Regions from separate parts of the Azospira sp. MPR-E4 genome, predicted to be linked through region 3. Evidence: riboswitches for the same ligand, from Rfam matches in the RefSeq annotation. Region 3 holds a riboswitch; each other region holds the start of a gene.
The links. Region 3 has a riboswitch for cobalamin ahead of cbpA (modified peptide precursor CbpA). Riboswitches for the same ligand answer to the same signal wherever they lie in the genome.
Positions count from the first base shown of each region.

Region 1: linked by a shared signal. The riboswitch ahead of AC1RTA_RS12295 (TonB-dependent receptor) and the one ahead of cbpA (modified peptide precursor CbpA) in region 3 are both predicted to bind cobalamin.
Region 2: linked by a shared signal. The riboswitch ahead of bluB (5,6-dimethylbenzimidazole synthase) and the one ahead of cbpA (modified peptide precursor CbpA) in region 3 are both predicted to bind cobalamin.

Region 1 is NZ_JBXAST010000042.1:20,097-27,145, reverse strand. Features, by position in the region: gene cobO (cob(I)yrinic acid a,c-diamide adenosyltransferase) at 1-10, opposite strand, end outside; gene AC1RTA_RS12305 (ABC transporter ATP-binding protein) at 69-839, opposite strand; gene AC1RTA_RS12300 (FecCD family ABC transporter permease) at 836-1,816, opposite strand; gene AC1RTA_RS12295 (TonB-dependent receptor) at 1,826-3,835, opposite strand; cobalamin riboswitch at 3,834-4,044, opposite strand; gene AC1RTA_RS12290 (coiled-coil domain-containing protein) at 4,187-4,390, shown strand; gene AC1RTA_RS12285 (cell division protein ZapA) at 4,387-4,716, shown strand; RNA gene ssrS (6S RNA) at 4,754-4,933, shown strand; gene AC1RTA_RS12275 (EVE domain-containing protein) at 5,020-5,475, shown strand; gene AC1RTA_RS12270 (sulfite exporter TauE/SafE family protein) at 5,465-6,268, shown strand; gene AC1RTA_RS12265 (DUF485 domain-containing protein) at 6,513-6,833, shown strand; gene AC1RTA_RS12260 (cation acetate symporter) at 6,833-7,049, shown strand, end outside.
Region 2 is NZ_JBXAST010000043.1:4,414-11,462, reverse strand. Features, by position in the region: gene pyk (pyruvate kinase) at 1-1,029, shown strand, start outside; cobalamin riboswitch at 1,097-1,292, shown strand; gene bluB (5,6-dimethylbenzimidazole synthase) at 1,338-2,117, shown strand; gene fba (class II fructose-bisphosphate aldolase) at 2,316-3,380, shown strand; gene AC1RTA_RS12355 (DUF3422 family protein) at 3,450-4,760, shown strand; gene AC1RTA_RS12350 (phosphoribosylaminoimidazolesuccinocarboxamide synthase) at 4,804-5,742, shown strand; gene AC1RTA_RS12345 (DUF2189 domain-containing protein) at 5,910-6,680, shown strand; gene AC1RTA_RS12340 (M3 family metallopeptidase) at 6,792-7,049, shown strand, end outside.
Region 3 is NZ_JBXAST010000016.1:2,826-9,874, forward strand. Features, by position in the region: gene AC1RTA_RS07040 (ATP-binding cassette domain-containing protein) at 1-248, shown strand, start outside; gene AC1RTA_RS07045 (chemotaxis protein CheW) at 476-3,133, shown strand; cobalamin riboswitch at 3,274-3,474, shown strand; gene cbpA (modified peptide precursor CbpA) at 3,565-3,735, shown strand; gene cbpB (peptide-modifying radical SAM enzyme CbpB) at 3,732-5,102, shown strand; gene AC1RTA_RS07060 (ABC transporter permease) at 5,193-5,993, shown strand; gene cutA (divalent-cation tolerance protein CutA) at 6,054-6,395, shown strand; gene AC1RTA_RS07070 (protein-disulfide reductase DsbD) at 6,400-7,049, shown strand, end outside.

The DNA of each region.
Region 1 (7,049 bases), on a different contig from region 3:
CGTCGCTCATGGGGAACTCCGGGAATCGGGGGAAAGGGAAATGGGGCGGCTGGAGAAAATGGCTGGCGTTAGCAGGGGATGAACCAGCGGCTGCCCCCGTCCTCCACCTCCCGCAGGGGATGGCCGTAGAGGCGGCTGAGGTGGGCGGCGGTGAGGATCTCGGCCACCGGGCCGCTCTCCCAGGTGCCGTCGCCCTGCAGCAGCAGGGCCCGGTCGCAGTAGCGGGCGGCCAGGCCCGGGTCGTGCAGCACCATCACCACGCCGGCGCCCCGCTCCCGGGCCAGGCCGGCGAACAGTTCCAGGGCGGTGATCTGGTGGGAAAGGTCCAGGTGGGCCAGGGGCTCGTCCAGCAGGTAGAGGTCCGGCGCCTGGGTCAGCAGGGTGGCGATGGCCAGGCGCTGGCGTTCGCCGCCGGAGAGGGATGGCGTCTCCCGTTGTTCCATGCCGGCCAGCCCCACCCGGGCCAGGGCGGCCCGGGCCAGTTCCGCATCGGCGCCCGATTCCCAGTCCCAGCGGCCCAGGTGGGGATGGCGCCCGGCCAGGGCCGTCTCCAGCACGCTGGAAGCGAAGGCGTCGGCCTGGGTCTGGGCCATCCAGCCCCGTTGCCGGGCCGCCGCCCGGGGCCCCAGTTCCCCATAGCTGCGCCCCTGCAGGCGTACCTCGCCGCCCTGGGCCGGACGCAGGCCGGCCAGGGTGGACAGCAGGGTGGACTTGCCGGCGCCGTTGCGTCCCAGAATGGCCAGCCGTTCCCCCGGCTGCAGTTGCAACTCCAGGTCGCGGCAGACCTCCCGGTCGCCGATGCGCACGGTGAGTCGGCTGGTTTGCAGCAAGGCAGTCATCGCGGCGCCCGGGTGAGGAGGAAGAGGAACACGGGCACGCCGATGAGGGCGGTCAGCACCCCCACCGGCAGTTGCTGGGGCGCCGCCACGGTGCGGGCCAGGGTGTCGGCCAGGGCCAGCAGGGCGCCGCCGGCCAGAGCCGAGGCGGGCAGCAGCAGGCGCTGGTCGTTGCCCACCGCCAGGCGCACCAGATGGGGCACCACCAGGCCGACGAAGCCGATGGAGCCGGCGGTGGTGACGGCGGTGGCGGTGGCCAGGGAAGCCACCACATAGACCAGCCGGCGCAGGCGCACCACGGCCACGCCGAGGGCCTGGGCCGTGGCCAAGCCCCGGGCCAGCAGGTTGAGTTCCCGGGCAAAGGGCAGGGCCAGCAGCAGGGCCGCCGCCAGGGCCAGCAGGGGTGGCCGGGCGTCGGTGGCCTGGGAGAGGTCGCCCATCAGCCAGTAGAGCATGCCGTGCAGCTTGTGCTCCGGCGCCAGGGACAGCATCAGGGCCACCAGGGCGCCGCAGCCGGCGGCGACGATGACCCCGGTGAGGAGCAGGCGGGTCTGGGTCCACGAGCCGTCGCCGTGGGCCAGGCCGAAGACCAGGAAAGTGGCGGCCAGGGCGCCGCTGAAGGCGAGGCCGTTGATGCCGAAGGCGGACAGCCCGAGCAGGATGGCCACCAGGGCGCCGACCCCGGCGCCGCCGGAGATGCCCAGCACATAGGGATCGGCCAGGGGATTGCGCAGCAGCACCTGCATCAGGCAGCCGGCCACCGCCAGCAGCCCGCCGCAGGCAAAGGCGGCCAGGGCCCGGGGCAGGCGCAGGTTATGCACCACCGCGTAGCCCGGCGCCTCGGCATCACCGAGCAGCCCTTGCAGGACGGCGCCGGGAGGAATGCTGATGCTGCCCACCGCCAGGGCCACGACCAGGCTCACCCCGGCCAGCAGCACCAGCAGGGCAATAACGATCAGGGCGCGACGGCGGGAGGGCATGGTTGGTCTTTAGAAAGTGGCCTTGAAACCGACCAGTGCGCTGCGAGAGAAGTTGATCGGATAGATGCCGTTGTCTCTGGTCCAGATGCCGTTCTTGTGGTCGAAGAGATTCTGGACCGTGGCGAACAGTTCCCAGCCTTGCAGGCGGTAGCGGTAAGTGAGGTTGGTCAGATTGTAAGCAGCCTGGCGCTGACTGCGGTTATTGGCAAAATCCCCGATGGCGTAGCTGTCACTGCGCCAGTTCTGGCTTAGGGTCAGTTCCGAGCGCTGGGTGAAGGCATAGGTTCCGGATAGGGCGAGGTTGTGATGGGGGACACCGGGAAGTTCCTTGCCATCGAAGGCGCCATTGCCCTGGTTTTCTCTATCGATGATTGAGCGGGTATAGGCGTAGTTGGCGTTCAGCGACAATTGAGGCGTGGCTTGCCAGAACTGCTGGACTTCCAGGCCGTACTTGTGGGATTTGTCGATGTTGGTGTTGAAGCTGGTCAGCCAGTTTCCGGTGTTGTAGTAATAAATTTCGTTGTCCAGATTGCTTCGGAAAACAGCAAGCTTGAAGCGGTTTCCCGGTGCCATTCGATTGAGCCCCAGCGTCAAGGTTTTCGCTTTGGCCGGGTTTATGAAGGCGTTGAAGGCGCCCCCAACGAAGAATCTGTCAACATCCGGCGCCTGAAAGGCCTGGTTAAGGTTGGCGAAAACGGAATAGCGGCTATCTAGCCGCTGGTTGATGCCCAGATCCCAGGCATCCAGGTCCCGCTCTCGGGACAATTGAGCGCCGCCAGCGGGTAGGTGCTCATAGCGAACGCTTTCTCTGCGCGTCCCTGCTGACAGAGTGGTGTCGCCGAGGCGATAGACGCCCTGAACATAGTAGGCACGGCTGTTTTTCTTGGTTTGATCAAATGCCTGGATACGATTGCCATCCGTACTCTGGAAGCCTGCTGTAAGGTCAAAGGTGTCGCCGGTGTGGACCACGGCCAGATCGTTGCCTTCGATGTCGTAGTCTGCCTTGAAGGTGCCGACGAACTCTGAGTGCTTGTCTTCCCGGCGATGAGCGTAGGTGAGTTTGGTGCTGTCATTCAGGCTCCACTCGCCGCCCAGGCGCCATTGGTCGGTAGTGAATTGCTGATGTGTATATCTGGTGGCACCGGCTTGTGAAGGGTCTGCATCAAACTGGGCTTGGGATAGTGCGTTGGGGTAGCGAGTGTCGATGTAGGTGCTGGAGACATCGACGTTCAGCCATAGATCACGCAGAGGACGTACTTTCAGCGCAGCCCGTTCATTGCGCATTTCGGAGGAATCCTTATGGCCGCTGATATCCGCCTGACTATATCCGCCATGCTTGCTGTGGTCGGCGCTGGCGGAAATGCTGTAGTTCTCGCCTTGCGTGCCAGCAGCAGTGTTCAGCCCTAGCGCGCCGTCGGTACCGGTATAAGCGCCGACAGAGATACCTGAATAGGGGCGGGTATGAATCTGGATCGTACCTGCCATGGCGCCATCCCCGTTGAGAACGGAACCGCTCCCTTTGGTGATTTCAATACGGTCGATGGCGGATAAGGGAATGGCGCCCAGCAGTTGGGGCACCATGTCGATATTGTTCAGGCGCTGTCCGTCAAGGCTGACGGCAATATTCTGGTAGCCGTTCTCGCTGCCGTAGCCGCGCATGTCGAGCATGGGGGTAAAACGGTTGCCAAAGCTGGGGGCAACATTTACCGAGCTATGCTGGGCTAGGTAGTCGAAAAGGGTTTGGGCCCCGGAGCGGTCAATCATCGGCCGGGTGTGTATTTCGGCAGCGTAGGCGGCGTCTGCTTCAGCATAAGCAACGCGGGTTGCTGTTACCTTAATGGTTTCCAGTTCCGTGCTTTGGGCGTGGGTATGGGCGGTGAACAGCAGGCCGAGGGAGGCTGCAGAAAGGGAAATGCATGGTTTCATGAGGTGAGACTCCTCGTATCCGGCGAGCGTCCCCGCAATGCCGGAAGGTGGCGAAGGAAGTGAGCTGATGGTGGTCGGGCCGATCCGGCTCACTCGGTATTCCGTTCAGGCCGGTATCCGGGCTCGGAAGTCTTGATCCATCGCCTTCCCGGGGGTGACCCAGTGGCATCGTGATGGACCCGCACTTCCTTACCGTTGCGGGGGCAGCACAGGCATTGCACCGCTGCTGGCGGCGCGCACCTGTTTCCCGTTTAACCGCGGAGGAGGACTCCTCCCGCGGCACCTGACGCGGAGCGTTGTCCCTAGTGGAACAACGGGGGCGGATGGTACTCCATACCTGCCTGTATGGCGAGGCCGGCGCCTGGGCGCTTTGGCATAAAACACATTCAAAATATGGTCTTAGTCCTTGACCTTGCGTGTTTTTGGCCTCTATAGTTCGCGCCTATGACTAAGCAATTGGATGCCCTCGAGGGCAAGGTGGCGCAGGTGGTCAACCTCTGCCACAGCCTGCGGGCCGAGAACCAGGAACTGCGCGCCCGACTGGCCAGCGCGGAAGACGAGCGCCTGCGTCTGGTCGAGCGCATGGAGGCGGCCCGTGCCCGCCTCGAGGCGCTGGCCGAGCAGCTGCCGGAGGAGGGCAAGGCATGAGCGGCAATTTCATCGACGTGGCCATCCTCGGCCGCGAATACCGGGTGGCCTGTCCGCCCGGCGAACAGGAAGCGCTGCTGGCTGCCGTCGCCTATGTGGACCGCAAGATGCAGGACATCGCAGCCAAGAGTAAGACTGCCGCCGCCGAGCGCGTGGCGGTCATGGCGGCCCTGAATATCGCCCACGAACTGCTTTCCGCCGGGAAGGCGGAGAGCCCCGCAGAAAATCCTGAAACCCCCGTTGACGGCTCTGACTTTCAGCGTAGAATCGGAGCCATGGAAACACAGTTGGACGCGGCCCTCCAAGGCCAGGAACCCTTGTTCTGAAGCCTTCTTGGCCGCGCCAGCAAAAGTTTCCGCCGATTGTCCCCTGCGGTGTTCGTCAAGGCCATATATTCCTTGAACCAATGCTAATTGGCATCGGCCGCGAACCACTCATCCGCTGTTGTGAGCGCCCTTCGTCGGGTGCACCTGATGCGGACGGCAAGCGACCACTCTGAACTCAGGTTCAGGATGCCGGCCTAACGGCACAGGCGGGGGCCTAATACAGCAGCGCGGTGCGAGCAATCCACCGCGCTGTTTCCTTTTGTGGCCCCTCTTTTCCCCTGTTCGCCCATGGCTTACTGGCTGATGAAATCCGAGCCGGACGAAGTGTCCATCGACGACCTGGCCCGTCTCGGCCGGGTGCCCTGGTTCGGCGTGCGCAACTATCAGGCCCGCAATTTCATGCGCGATGCCATGAAGCTGGGCGACGGCGTGCTCTTCTACCATTCCGGCTGTGCCGTGCCGGGCATTGCCGGCCTGGGCCAGGTGGCGTCCGCCGCCTACGCCGATGCCACCCAGTTCGATCCGGCCAGTCCCTATTTCGATGCCAAATCCTCGCCCGGGCAGCCCCGCTGGCTCAACGTGGATGTGGCCTTCGTCGCCCGCGGGCGCTTCGTGCCCCTGACCGAGCTGCGGTGCCATCCGGCCCTGGCGGCCATGGGAGTGCTGCAAAAGGGCAGCCGCCTGTCCATCACCCCGGTGACGGCGGAAGAGTGGCAATTCATTACCCGCAAGTTGATGGAGCTGAACGATGCTTTTTGATTTCTGGTGGCTGGCCTATGTGGGCCTGGGCCTCTTTGCCGGTTTCATGGCCGGCCTCCTGGGCATCGGCGGCGGCGCCGTGATGGTGCCCCTGCTGGCCATGATCTTCGCCGGCCAGCAGTTCCCGCCGGAGCAGATGCTGCACCTGGCCCTCGGCACCTCCATGGCCACCATCATCTTCACCGCCATTTCCAGCCTGCGCACCCACCACCAGCATGGCGCCGTGATGTGGGACACGCTGCGCTCTTTCACTCCGGGGGTGCTGGTGGGGACCGTGCTGGGCACCCAGCTCGCCGCCCGCATTTCCACCCAGGGCCTGGCCCTGTTCTTTGCCTGCTTCATTTCCTGCGTGGCGCTGCAGATGGCGTTGAACTTCAAGCCGAAACCCCACCGGGAACTGCCCGGCCCGGCCGGCCTGGGGCTGGCGGGTGGGGTCATCGGCGCCCTCTCTTCCCTGGTGGCCATCGGCGGCGGCTCCCTGACAGTGCCTTATCTGGCCTGGTGCAACGTGCCGGTGCGCAACGCCATCGGCACTTCGGCGGCCCTCGGCCTGCCCATCGCCTTCTTCGGCACCCTGGGCTACATCTGGAACGGCTGGGGCGAGGCCGGCCTGCCGGCCTGGAGCGTTGGTTACGTCTATCTGCCGGCCCTGCTGTGGGTGATGGCGGGCAGCGTGGTGGCGGCCCCGGTGGGGGCGCGTCTGGCCCATCGCCTACCGGTGGCGACCCTGAAGCGGATTTTTGCCGGTGTGCTGGTGCTGCTGGCAGCCAAGATGTTGCATGGCGTCATGTAGATGGCGGCTTGCCGACCTTGATGCATATGGAAAGGGCCTGCGGGCCCTTTTTTGTTTTTGCGCCGCGACATACGGGCGGGTATGGAAATTTGCGTAACTGTTATATCATTGCGTAATCCACGTCCGTTCCCGGACGCAATACGGGTTTCCCACATTGGGGAAAACCCGCCGGGAGGGCTGGGTAGAGGGGGAGTCGGTCTTTTTCTGCCGACCTAAACAAATACTCAAACTGAGGAGAACACTCGTGAGCAGCGCTGCCTACGAACGGATTCGCAACAATCCGAAGTTCGACAAGCTGGTTGCCACCCGCAGCCGCTTCGCCTGGACCCTGTCTGCCGTGGTCCTGATCCTGTACTACGGCTTCATGGCCGTGGTCGCCTTCAATCCCACCCTGCTGGCCTCGCCCCTGGGCGAAGGCCGTATCGCCACCATCGGCTGGCCCATCGCCGCCCTGATGATGCTGCTGTTCTGGGTCATGACCGGCCTCTACGTGCATCGCGCCAACGGCAAGTTCGACGAAATCAACGCCGAACTGATCAAGGAAGCCACCAAGGAGGCCCAATAATGCGTAACCTGTCCCGCTTCCTGCCCCTGCTGGGCCTGCTGCTGGCCGCCGGTGCCGCCTATGCCGGTCCCGGCACCGTCGGCGAGGCTGAAAAGCAGCCCCTGAACGTGGCCGCCATCGCCATGTTCGTGGCCTTCGTGCTGTCCACCCTGGGCATCACCTACTGGGCCGCCAACCGCACCAAGTCCACCGCCGACTTCTACACTGCCGGCGGCG
Region 2 (7,049 bases), on a different contig from region 3:
GAAATCCACACCGTGGTGCGCCACGCCGGCGAGCTGTCCAACAACAAAGGCATCAACCGCCAGGGCGGCGGCCTTTCCGCCCCGGCCCTGACCGCCAAGGACATGGACGACATCAAGACGGCGGCCCAGATCGGCGTCGATTACATCGCCGTCTCCTTCCCCAAGAGCGCCGCCGACATGTACATGGCGCGCCAGCTGATGCGGGCCGCCGGCAGCCGCGCCCTGACCATCGCCAAGATCGAGCGCACCGAGGCCGTGGCGGCCCTGGATGAAATCCTGGACGCCTCCGACGGCGTCATGGTGGCCCGGGGCGACCTGGCCGTGGAAGTGGGGGACGCCGCCGTGCCGGCCCTGCAGAAGAAGATGATTCGCCACGCCCGGGAGAAGAACAAGCTGGCCATCACCGCCACCCAGATGATGGAATCCATGATCCAGTCGCCGGTGCCGACCCGGGCCGAAGTGTCTGACGTGGCCAACGCCGTGCTGGACGGCACCGACGCGGTGATGCTCTCCGCCGAGACCGCCAGCGGCCGCTATCCGGTGGAAACCGTGGAATCCATGGCCCGGGTCTGCATCGAGGCCGAGCGGTCCGCCGAAGTGACCCTGGACCGGGAATTCCTCGACCGGGTGTTCACCCGCATTGACCAGTCCGTGGCCATGGCCGCCATCTGGACCGCCCACCACCTCAAGGTGAAGGCCATCGCCGCCCTGTCGCAATCCGGTTCCACCGCCCTGTGGATGAGCCGCCTCAACTGCGGCGTGCCGGTCTATGCCCTGACGCCGGATGCGGAGGCCCAGACCAAGATGTCCCTCTACCGGGAAGTGACGCCCCTGCTCATGAGCCAGCAGCATTCGGACCGGGACGTGCTGCTCTACGAAGCCGAGCAGCTGCTGATGCAGAACGGCGCCGTGGCCAAGGGCGACCTCATCGTGCTGACCATCGGCGAGCCCATCGGCACCCCGGGGGGCACCAACACCCTGAAGATCGTCCGCGTCGGCGAGCACCAGATGCCGCCCCTGCGGGCCTGATAGTGCCCTCGCGGGCCTCGGGTCTGAATCCGCCGCCTCTGTTAAAATTCCCGTCGCCCCGGTCCGCCGGGGCGAATCGTCTCCGGGTGCCCGCAAGGGAGAATCGGGAACGCGGTGCGGCAGGCCTTGGGGCCGCCCATTCCGCGACGTGCCCAACGCTGTGAGGGGGACTGGGCCGGCAGATGCCACTGATCCGCGGATCGGGAAGGCGCCGGCACAGAGTGATCCCGAGTCAGAAGACCGGCCAGGAGACCCTTTCCGGCACGCACGGCCAGGCGCGCCGCCACCGATCTTCAGAAGGGGACTCCATGAAGACCGACCAGCACGATTGCAGCGTCAACAAAGTCATCTCCCTCGCCGGCTACCAGAACGAACACGAGTTCTCCGCCGCCGCCCGGGACGCCATCTACCACGCCATCTTCTCCCGCCGCGACGTGCGCGGCCAGTTCCTGCCCGACCCGGTGCCCCAGGAGGTGCTGGCCCGGGTCCTCACCGCCGCCCACTTCGCCCCTTCCGTCGGCTACATGCAGCCCTGGAGTTTCCTCCTGGTGCGGGAGGCGGAGACCAAGGCCCGCATCCACGCCGCCTTCCAGCAGGCCAACCAGGAGGCGGCGGAGAAATTCGAGGGCGAGCGCCAGGCCATCTACAAGGAACTGAAGCTGGAGGGCATCCGGGAAGCGCCCATCAACCTGCTCATCACCTGCGACCGGGACCGGGCCGGCCCGGTGGTCATCGGCCGCACCCACATCAAGGCCATGGACCTCTATTCCAGCGTCTGCGCCGTGCAGAACCTGTGGCTGGCGGCCCGCAGCGAAGGCCTGGGAGTGGGCTGGGTCTCCATCTTCCACCAGCAGGCCCTGCGCGAGATCCTGAGCCTGCCGCCGCGCATCATCCCGGTGGCCTACCTGTGTCTGGGCTACGTCAGCCACTTCAAGGAAAAGCCGGAGCTGGAAAGCGCCGGCTGGCGCCAGCGCCTGCCCCTGGCCGACCTGGTGTACGACGGCCAGTGGGAAAAGCCGGTGGAGGAGGAACTGCGCCAGGTTCTCAGCGAGCACCAGGCCAGGGCCCAGGAAAAACGCCGCTTCTAGGCATGCCTGCCTGAAGATGGCCGTGGTTGGGGCGTCTCCGGCGCCCTGGTCGCGGCCTTTGTCTTTCTTTTGCTGCCCGGCGGTCGCAGTACTCGCCCGGGGGGCAAAGCCACGATAAAATCACGGTCTTTCCCGAGCGCCACGACAGCGGGCGCCGATCACGCCAGAACAAACCGCATTGCCCATTGGAGGAACACCATGCCCATCGTATCCATGCGCCAGCTCCTGGACCACGCCGCCGAGAACGGCTACGGTCTGCCCGCCTTCAACGTGAACAACATGGAACAGGTCTGGGCCATCATGGAGGCCGCCAATGAACTGAACGCCCCGGTGATCATGCAGGCCTCCGCCGGTGCCCGCAAATACGCCGGCGAAGCCTTCCTGCGCCACCAGATCCTCGCCGCCCTGGAAGCCTATCCCCACATCCCCGTGGTGATGCACCAGGACCACGGCCAGTCCCCGGCTGTCTGTATGGCCGCCATCAAGTCCGGCTTCTCCTCCGTGATGATGGACGGCTCCCTGCAGGAAGACGGCAAGAGCGTCGCCTCCTACGACTACAACGTGGCCGTGACCCAGGAAGTGGTGAAGTTCTCCCACGCCATCGGCGTCTCCGTCGAGGCCGAACTGGGCGTGCTCGGTTCCCTGGAAACCATGAAGGCCGACAAGGAAGACGGCCACGGCGCCGAAGGCCACATGACCCGGGAAGACCTGCTCACCGATCCGGACCAGGCCGCCGACTTCGTCGCCCGCACCAACTGCGACGCCCTGGCCATCGCCATCGGCACCAGCCACGGCGCCTACAAGTTCACCAAGAAGCCCACCGGCGACATCCTGGCCATCGACCGCATCAAGGAAATCCACGCCCGCATCCCCAACACCCACCTGGTGATGCACGGCTCCTCCTCCGTGCCCCAGGAGCTGCTGGCCGAGATCCGGGAATTCGGCGGCGACATGAAGGAAACCTACGGCGTGCCCGTGGAAGAGATCGTGAACGGCATCAAGCACGGCGTGCGCAAGGTGAACATCGACACCGACATCCGCCTGGCCATGACCGGCGCCGTGCGTCGCTACCTGTTCGAGAACCCCTCCAAGTTCGATCCCCGCGACTTCCTCAAGCCCGCCCGGGAAGCCGCCAAGAAAATCTGCGTCGCCCGCTACCAGGCCTTCGGCTGCGAAGGCCGGGCCGGCCAGATCAAGCCCATCTCCCTGGAGAAGATGGCCGAGCGCTACAAGAAGGGCGAGCTGAACCAGATCGTCAAGTAAGCAGGTTCGCCTTCCCAACCGCTGCCAGGCGCCGGATACTTCTCCGGCGCCCTTTTCTTTTTATCCGCCATGACCCTGCCCCTCGCCGAACACCCGCTGCGCCAGCGCCTCAATGACGAGGTCCATGCCCGCCCGCCCATGGCCCTGGAAGGGCCGGAGTGGATCAGCTACCTGGCGGTGCTGCACGAAGGCACCGAGGCAGCGGCCGAAGAAGCCCATCTGCAGCGCCTCTGCGCCGCCCTGGGGGCCAATCTCTGCCCCGTCATCCAGGGCGACCACTGGGTCATGGACGCGGGCCGCCTGCGCCTCAAGTGGGAGCGGCACAACGAATTTTCCGGCTACACCTTCTTCCTCGCCCGGGAACCCGGCGACGCCCCCGACACCACCGCCATTTCCGCCCTGCCGGCAGACTGGCTGGCGGGCCTGCCCGGCTCGGTGATGGTGGCCACCCATGTGGAATTCCGCTCCGCCGCCGACCTGGACCCGGAAGAACTGCTGGCCGACCTGCACCGCTCCGGCGACTCCTGGGTCGCCACCACGGTGGCCGACGGTGCCGCCTGGGTCGCCTCCGATTTCCAGCTGCACGACGGCTGGAGCCGTTTCCTGGTGCTGGACGAGCGCCTGCGCCACCGCCAGGCCGGGCGCACGGTGCAGCGCCTGCTGGAGATCGAGACCTACCGCATGATGGCCCTGCTGGCCTTCCCGGTGGCCAAGGAGGTGAGCCGCCTGCTGGCCCGGGCCGAGGGCGAGGTGGCCGACCTCATGGACCGCATGGGCGAGGCCCGCGGCCCCGAGGACGAGCGCCTGCTGCTGGCCCGCCTGACCCGGCTGGCGGCGGAGATCGAACGCTCGGTGACCCGCACCGCCTTCCGCTTCGGCGCCGCCGAGGCCTACTACGCCCTGGTGCAGCAGCGGGTGCGGGAACTGCGGGAACACCGCCTCAACGGCTTCCCCCCCATTTCCGAATTCATGGACCGGCGCCTGGCCCCGGCCATCAACACCTGTCTTTCCGTGGCCCGGCGCCAGACCGACCTGTCCACCCGCATCGCGCGCAAGAGCGCCCTGCTGCGCACCCGGGTCGATATCGAACTGGAGCGCCAGAACCAGCAGCTGCTGGGGCAGATGAACCGCCGCGCCAAGCTGCAGCTGCGCCTGCAGGAAACGGTGGAAGGCCTGTCCGTGGTGGCCATCACCTACTACGCCTCCCAGCTGGTCAGTTATCTGGCCAAGGGCCTGTCCAAGACCGTGCTGCCCCACCTGTCGCCGGAAATCGCCTCCGCCGTCTCCATCCCCCTCATCGCCGCCGTCGTCGCCGTCAGCATCCGCCGCATGCGCCGCGCCCTGGCCGCCGAGGAGCTGGAGCAGGGCGAAGGCCACTGATCCTTTATAATCCGTTTTTTCCCCTCTTTTTCGGGACCCTGCCGTGACCGCTCCCCTTTTTGAATCCACCATCACCAGCCTGCCCCTCGTCGCCCGGGGCAAGGTGCGCGACATCTATTCCGTCGATGCCGACCACCTGCTGATCGTCACCACCGACCGGCTCTCCGCCTTCGACGTGATCCTGCCGGACCCCATCCCCGACAAGGGCAAGGTGCTGACCCAGGTGGCCAATTTCTGGTTCGAGAAGCTGGGCCACATCCTGCCCAGCCAGCTCTCCGGCATCGCCCCCGAATCCGTGGTCAAGCCCGAAGAGCGGTCCCAGGTGGAAGGCCGCGCCCTGGTGGTGAAGCGCTTGAAGCCCCTGCCCATCGAGGCCGTGGTGCGCGGCTACCTGATCGGTTCCGGCTGGAAGGACTACCAGGCCACCGGCGCCGTCTGCGGCATCCAGCTGCCCGCCGGCCTGCAGATGGCGGCCAAGCTGCCCGAGCCCATCTTCACCCCGGCCACCAAGGCCGACGTGGGCGACCACGACATCAACATCTCCTACGAGGAATCCAAGGTGCGCTGCGCCGAGCACCTGGCCGCCGACCTGGCGGGCACCGGCAAGACCGGCGCCCAGCTGGCCGAGGAGGCGAAGAACGCCGCCATCGCCCTGTACACCGAGGCCTCCGCCTATGCCCGCACCCGGGGCATCATCATCGCCGACACCAAGTTCGAGTTCGGCATCGACAAGGCCGGCACCCTGCACCTCATCGACGAGGCCCTGACCCCCGATTCCTCCCGCTTCTGGCCCGCCGACGGCTACGCCGAAGGCATCAGCCCCCCCAGCTTCGACAAGCAGTTCGTCCGTGACCACCTGGAAACCCTGACCTGGTGGGACAAGAAGGCTCCCGGTCCGCAGCTGCCGGCCGAGGTCATCGAAAAGACCGCCGCCAAGTATCGCGAAGCCTACGAGCGCCTCACCGGCCAGACCATGGCCTGATCGGGCCGGACTGCTGCGGGCCGCACCGCTTGTGCCGGTCGGCCTGGGCTTCCCCCAAAAAGGGGCGGGAGATTCTCCCGCCCCTTTTGTTTTTGCCGGCCGGAAACCCGGACGGGCAGTTGCGGTCCAACCCATGTCCCCGCTCCAACCCTGAGAAGGAGATCATCATGGACATCCTGCACTTCCCCGTTCATCACGACCTGCCCCGGGTGCGCCACGTGGCCTGGTCCCGTCCCTTCCACTGGCTGGCCGGCGGTCTGCGGGACCTCTCCCGGCGGCCCGCCCTGAGCCTCTCCCTGGGCGCCCTGTTTGCCATCGGCGGCCTGTGCATCTTCGCCCTGGCCCAGGGCCGGCCCGAGCTGCTGCTGGCGGCCGTCTCCGGCTTCCTCCTGGTAGGGCCCCTGCTGGCCGTGGGCTTCTACGAGATCAGCCGCCGCATCGCCGGCGGCGACCGGCTCGATGCCGCCGCCGTGGCCCATTCCCTGGCCGCCCGCTGGCGCCCCCTGGCCCTCTACGGCCTCTTCCTGGCCGCCATCTACTTCATCTGGGCCCAGCTGACCACGGCCCTGGTGGCCTATCTGCTGGGCAGCGAGTGGATCTGGGGCTTCGAGGAACTGGCCCGGGAAATCTTCCTCTCCGGCCGCCACCCCAACCTGGCCGCCATCTGGACCCTCAGCGGCGCCACCCTGGCCGCGGTGACCTTCCTGCTCTCGGTGGTGACGGCGCCCCTGCTGCTGGACCGGGAGGTGGAGGTGCACCACGCCATGGCCACCAGCATCAACGTGGTGGCGACCAATCTGCCGGCCATGCTGCTGTGGTCCTTCCTTATCGTCAGCCTGACCCTGTTCGGCTTCGTCACCCTGATGGCCGGTCTGGTGCTGATCATGCCCCTGCTGGGCCACGCCACCTGGCATGCCTACGCGGACCTTGTAGAATAGGCGCCAGACCCCATCTGCAAGAACAGACGTCCAGTTTCAGCGCCAGCCCACGGGCGGCCCAGGCCGCCCGTTTTTGTTGCCCCTACCGATAATATCTCCAGAGAACAGCCCATGAGCGCCAATCCCCTTCTTGCCACCGTCGGCCAGCCCCGTGCTGTGCTGCCGCCCTTCGACCGCATCGAGCCGGCCCACGTGCGGCCCGCCATCGAGCAGCTGCTGGCCGACAGCCGGGCCCTGGTGGCGCGCCTCACCGCTGCCGCCGTGCCGGCCACCTGGGACGATTTCGCGGCGCCCCTCAACGACGGCATCGAGCACCTCTCCTGGGCCTGGGGCATCGTCGGCCACCTGCACGGCGTCAATGACGTGCCC
Region 3 (7,049 bases):
TGATCGCCAGCCACATCGAGCCCCAGGTGGTGGAGGTCTACGGCGAAAACGCCCCGGCCTGGGCCGAAGGCCACGGCCATCTGGCGGATCGCTGCGAAATCTCCGGCGAGACGGCCTTCTTCTACTGCCGCGAGCCGGCATCCCTGCTGGAGGCCCTGACCGCCGCCCCGGGCCTGCACTACGTGCACCGGGCGGCCAATCTGGAAGACGTGTTCATCAAGCTCACCGGCCGCGAACTGCGGGACTGAGGGCTGCCTCCGGCCCCCGGGAATTCCCGGGGGCTATGCAAAGCCGGGCTTCACGCTACAATCTCCCCACCCATGACCCGGGCATCGACCCGGGCGCCGGCAGCGGCCCAGGGCCAGCCCGCTGCCTGTCGTTCCCCATAAGGCCCGACCACCACCGCACGACCTCCCGTATTCCGACTGGCAGGGGCCCTCACGCCCACCGCCGGCGCCATCCTAGGAGGAGTGCCATGCACGACGACAACCAGGGCCTGGTGGAGGCCTTCATCCCCTTCATGCGCAGCGTCGCCCAGTGCGAAAAGCAGCTGGAGAACCTCAATTTCACCTGGGGCATGATCGAGGCCACGGCCAAGATGAACTGCCCGGCCGAGGCCAAGACCATCCTGCCGACCATGGGCGCCACCCGGGAGGGCTTCGGCCGCCTGGAGCGGCAGCTGATCGAGAACCTGGTGCAGGAGAACATCCGCAAGGTGGTGCTGGAGATCGGCTCCAAGGCCCAGGTGGCGGTGGACATCCTGATCCGCAACCTCTACGAGCGCACTGCCGACGTGGGTTTCCTGGCCACGGACGAGGACATCCGCGACTTCATCCGCCAGCGCAAGGAGGCGCCGGACCAGGAGACCCTGGAAGGGGAGAAGGCCCGCATCCTGCGCCGCCTGCAGGAGTACCGGGACAAATACACGGTGTACGACGAAATCCTGGTGCTGGACCTCAACGGCCGGGTCATCGCCCACCTGGACGGCGCCAGCTCCGTGCTCTTCTCCCAGGACCCCCTGCTGCAGCAGACCCTGCACACCGACGGCTATGTGGAGACCTTCCGCGCCAGCGACCTGCGCCCCGGTCTGGAGCGGGCCCTCATCTACTCCCAGCGCATCGACGACGGCGACAGCGGCGAGCCCCTGGGGGTGCTGTGCCTGTGCTTCCGCTTTGCCGACGAGACGGAGAGCATCTTCCGCAACCTGCGTCGCCGGGAGGACCGTTCGGTGATGCTGCTGCTGGACGCCCAGGGCACGGTGATCGCCTCCAGCGATGCCGACCACGTGCCCCTGGGCCGCCGCCTGGAGCAGGTGCGGGATGCGGATTACCGCATCGTCGATTGGGGCGGCCGCGAGTACCTGGCCAGGACCTGCCCCACCCGGGGCTACCAGGGCTACGTCGGGCCCGGCTGGGTGGGCCATGTCATGGTGCCGGTCAGCTCCGCCTTCCGCGCCGGCCTGGGCCAGGCCGCCGAGAGCCTGCCGGCGGAGGTGCTGGAGGGCGTGCTGGCCCACGCCGACACCTTCTGCCCGGCCCTGGCCGATATCGCCCGGGGCGCCGAGGGCATCAACCTCTCCCTGCGCCGGGTGGTGTGGAACGGCCAGATCATGGCTGCCGACAAGCGGGGCGACCTGCTCAAGCTCAAATCCGTGCTGCAGCAGATTTCCGAGACCGGCGACCGCACCAGCGACCTCTTCGCCCGCTCCATCGCCGACCTCTACCAGACCGCCATCTCCTCCAGCCTGCAGGACGTGCAGTTCATCTCCCGCCTGATGATCGACATCATGGACCGCAACCTCTACGAGCGGGCCAACGACTGCCGCTGGTGGGCCCTCACCTCGGCCCTGCGCCGCAGCATGGCCGCCGGCCGTCCCGGCGAGGCGGAGGCCCAGGCCATGGCCGGCATTCTGGAATACATCAACAGCCTGTACACCGTCTATTCCCGGCTTTTCGTGTACGACCTTTCCGGCACCATCGTCGCCGCTTCCAACCTGCACGGCGACAGCCTCAACCTGGTGGGCAAGAAGGTGGATGCGGGCTGGGTCCAGTCCGTCTTCTACCTGCCCAGCACCCAGCACTACTGCGTCTCCCCCTTCGAGAAGAGCTGGCTCTACGGCGGCCGCCCCACCTACGTCTACAACGCCGCCATCCGTCATCCCGACGATCCGGCCAAGGTGGTGGGCGGCATCGGCATCGTCTTCGACGCAGCGCCCCAGTTCGCCGCCATGCTGGCCGATTCCCTGCCGCCCCAGGCCGGGGCCTTCGCCGTCTTCGCCGAGCGCAGCGGCCGCATCATCGCCTCCTCCGACGAACGCTTCCCGGCGGAAAGCCTGCTGGAGGTGGACAAGAGCCTCTTCGCCGCCGCCAACGGCGAGGGCCGCTCCCGGGTGGTGCAGCTGGCCGGGCGCACCTGGATCGTCGGCAGCACCGCCTCCTTCGGCTATCGGGAATTCAAGAACAGCGGCGACTACAGCAACGACGTGGTGGCCCTGGTGTTCGTTCCCGTGGGCGACGGCAGTGCTGCCGCGGCCCCCCGGGAGCGGCGCCCGGCGGTGCTGGAAGGCAGCTACGGCGACCTGCACGCCCGGGGCGGGCAGAGCGTGGAGCTGGCCACCTTCATCGTCGGCGACAAGGTGTACGGCCTGCCGGCGGCCGAAGTGCTGGAGGCGGTGGACCCGGCCCGGCTTTCCCCCATGAGCGGCTCCCGCCGCTATCTTTGCGGCGTCATCAGCTTCCAGAGCGGTGGCGGCGACAGCGGCACCCTGGTGCCGGTGGTGGACATGCGCTTCCTCCTCAACTACCCGGCCAAGGAGGTGGACAACCACAGCCAGATCGTCGTGGTGCGGGTGCGGGACGGCCTCATGGGGCTGCTGGTGGACGATCTCTATGCCGTGCCCGAATTCGACGCCGAGCGCCTGGAGCCGATCCCGGAGATGATCCGCCAGGACGCCGGCTACGTGCAGGCCATCATCAAGCCGCGCCAGCCGGACAGGGAAAAAATCCTCCAGGTGCTGGACCCGGAGCGCATCTGCGGCGCTGCCCAGAGAAAGCCGGAGTCCGCCGCGGGCGGCGAGGCACCGCGCCCGGCGGCGCCCCTGCGGGCCATCGGCGGGCCCGGAGGCGGGCGCTGAAGGGGGCAGGGCAAGGGGGCAGGGAAAGGAGGCAAGCGCAGGGCTGCCGGGCAAAAATCCGACCCCGGACAGAGGCGCTTTACCTGGATCAAATCCAGCTGCCGTCGGCCTTGACCCTCCCCGGGCCGGCGGCCAGAATCCGCCCCCATTCGGCTTCCGCTTTCGGAACACGGTGCAACTCCGTGGCGGGCCCGCCGCTGTAATCGGGGACGGTCGTTCCACGGCGTGGTGCAGTTTTTCCACGCCACCCACTGCCGCAGAAAATGCGGCGGGAAGGGGGAACCCAGTAGCAGGACCGGTCGATCCGTAAGCCAGAAGACGGGCGGAAGTCGTGGAGTTCCAGGCAAAGGGCTCCGGCGGCATGTTTCTTTCGAGACAGGCCGCCGGAGCCCTTTTGCTTTTTTTTTTTCATACCTTCGCGGGAGGACCCCATGAAAGCCACCACTCAAGTTACCAGCCAAGCCACCACTGCCCAGCAGGCCGCTGTCCAGCCCACCCAGTCCGCCGCCCCGGCCCCGGTCATCGCCAGCCGCAAGTCCTGCAACCCGGACGGCATCGGCCTCTCCCACTACGTCCTGATGGACCGGAAGGCGGCCAAGTGAACGGTCCGGCTCCCCATCTGCCCCGGCTGCAGCCCTACGACATCGGCCATGAGCGCTACGTGGCCCTGCTGCACCCGGAGACCGCCTTCTGGTCCCTGGTGGACAAGGACCGGGTGGAGGCGGAATTGTGCGGCAGCGAGCTGGCCGAGCGCTTCCAGGCCCAGGCGGCGAAGTTCGCCCAGGAAATCCACGCCCTCCGCTTCGAGCTGAAGCCCTCCGGCGTCTATGTGAACCCGACGGAACGCTGCAACCTGGACTGCACCTACTGCTACATCCCCGACACCCTGCGCCGCCACGGCAGCGATATGCCGGCGGAACGGCTGCTGGGGGCCCTGCAGCGGCTGAAGGAATACTTCGCCACGGTGATGGACGGCGGCGAGGGGGCGCGCAAGCCCCGCCTCATCTTCCACGGCGCCGAACCCCTGATGAACCGGGAGGCCCTGTTTGCCGCCATCGACCTGTTCCAGGACGATTTCGCCTTCGGTGTGCAGACCAACGGCACCCTGCTCACCGATGCCGCCGCCGACTTCCTCATGCAGCGCAACGTCAGCATCGGCCTTTCCCTGGACGGTCCCACCGCCCCCATCACCAACGCCACCCGCCACACCTGGGCCGGCCAGGGGGTGCACCAGCACGTGCTGCGGGCCATGGAGCGGCTCCAGGGTTACGGCTCCTGGAGCGTCATCACCACCTGCACCACGGAGAACCTGGCCCACCTCACCGACATGGTGGAGCTGTTCCACCGCCACCAGGTGCCCACTTGCATGCTCAACGCGGTGCGCTGCACCCTTTCCGGCGCCCGGGGGGTCAAGCCGGCGGACGGGGATTTCGCCCGGGCCTTCATCGCCGCCCTGGAGCGGACCCACGAGCTGTACCGGGAGACCGGGCGCAAGCTGGTGGTGGCCAACTTCGCCAACATCCTGCTGGCCATCCTGGCTCCCACGGCGCGGCGCCTGATGTGCGACATCTCCCCCTGCGGCGGCGGCCGGGCCTTCTTCGCCCTGGCGGCAGACGGCGGCCTCTTTCCCTGCAGCGAGTTCATCGGCCTGCCGGCCTTCGAGGGCGGCAACCTGTTCACCGACGGCGTTGCCGCCGCCCTGGAATCGCCAGCCTTCAAGGAAGTCACCGGGCGGGACGTGGACAAGTTCGAGCCCTGCGCCTCCTGCCCCATCCGCCACTTCTGCGGCAGTCCCTGCCCGGCGGAGGCCAACGAGATGAACGGCGGCATGGAGAAGACTGGTGCCTTCTGCCAGTTCTACGAGGAACAGGTGCGCTACGCCCTGCGCCTGATTGCCGATGGCAAGTCCGACGACTTTCTCTGGGATGGCTGGGACCAAGGCACGGAGACGGTTTTCAGCGCCTGCTGAGGCCCGTTCGAGGCCCGTTTGCCCCCGGTCGGCGGCCCCGCCCCGACCGGGGTGCTTACCTTCCGGGCGCCAAGGCCGGATAATGGCGCCATGAATGCCGCCACTTCCTCCGCTTCCCTCTACGCGCCGCCCCGCCTTTCCGCCCGCTGGTTCCCCGTGTGGCAACGCAATTTCCTGGTCTGGCGCAAGCTGGCCCTGCCTTCCATCCTGGGCAACCTGGCCGACCCCCTGATCTACATGCTGGGCCTGGGCTACGGCCTGGGCAGCATGTTGCCGGAGGTGGCAGGCACCTCCTACGTGGCCTTCCTGGCCGCCGGCACGGTGTGCGCCAGCACCATGAACGCCGCTACCTTCGAAGCCCTTTATTCGGCCTTCTCCCGCATGCACGTGCAGAAGACCTGGGAGGCCATGCTCAACGCCCCCCTGGAGCTGGAGGACGTGATGCTGGGCGAGCTGATCTGGGCCGCCACCAAGAGCCTCCTTTCCGGCTGCGCCATCCTCACGGTGATCTTCGTCCTCGGCCTCTCCCATTCGCCCCTGGCCCTGGGAGTGCTGCCGGTGATCCTGCTCACCGGCCTGGCCTTTGCCGCCCTGGGCCTGATCGTCAATGCCCTGGCGCCCTCCTACGATTTCTTCATGTACTACTTCACCCTCTTCATCACCCCTACCATGCTGCTTTCCGGCGTCTTCTTCCCCCGGGAACAGCTGCCGGTCCTGGTCCAGGGGCTGACCGAGGCACTGCCCCTGACCCATGCCGTGCAACTGGTGCGGCCCCTGCTGCAGGGCCAGGTGCCGGCCAATGCCCTGCTGCACGTGGCGGTGCTGCTGGCCATCACCGCCGTCGCCTTCCTCGTCGCCCTGGTGCTGACCCGGCGCCGCCTACTGCGCTGAGATGGCGGCAGGCGCAGGCAGATCAAAACGCGAAACGCCGCTCTCGGCTAAGATGGCCCCATGACCACCTCTAAAAAAGCCAACCCGGTACTGCTGGTGCAGACCAATTGCCCGGACGGCGAAACCGCCGCCCGCCTCGCCGCCGCCCTGGTGGATGCCCGTCTGGCGGCCTGCGCCAACGTGCTGGCGCCCTGCGCCTCCATCTACCGCTGGCAGGGCAAGGTGGAGATGGCCACCGAGACGCCCCTGCAGCTGAAGACCGCCGCCGACCGCTTCCCCGAACTGCGGGCCCGCCTGCTGGAACTGCATCCCTACGATGTGCCGGAGATCGTTGCCTGGCCCGTGGCCGAAGGGCTGCCCGATTACCTCAACTGGGTCGTGACCGAGACCCGCCCCGAGTGACGCCGTGATTGCTTCCCTGATTTCCCCGTTGTGGCGCCGGCTGCTGCCGTGCCTGATCCTGCTGGGCCTGGCCCTGCCCGTGGCCGCCCAGGAATTCCTCGATCCCCTGGTGGCCTTCAAGCCCGAAGCCCGGGCCCTGGACGACAAGACCGTGGAGGTGCGCTACAGCATCGCCAAGGGCTATTACCTGTACCGGGACAAGTTCAGGTTCGCCGCCGAGGGCGCCACCCTGGGCACCCCCGTGTTCCCCGCCGGCAAGCAGAAGCACGATGACAACTTCGGCGACGTGGAGGTCTATTACAAGAGCGTGGCCATCCGCCTGCCGCTGAGCGCCAACCAGTCCGGCCCCATCACCCTCAAGGTGACGGCCCAGGGCTGCGCCGATGCCGGGGTCTGCTACCCGCCCCAGGAACAAAAGCTCAGCGTCACCCTGCCGGCCCCGGGCAGCGCCCCGGCCGCGGTGCCCGACGCCGCCGGCGACGAGAGCGGCCATATCGCCGGCCTGCTGCAGAACGCCGGCTTCTGGCTGGCCGTCTCCACCTTCTTCGGCTTCGGCCTGCTGCTGGCCCTGACGCCCTGCGTCTTCCCCATGATCCCCATCCTCTCCGGCATCATCGTTGGCCAGGGGCACCACGTTTCCCGCAGCAAGAGCTT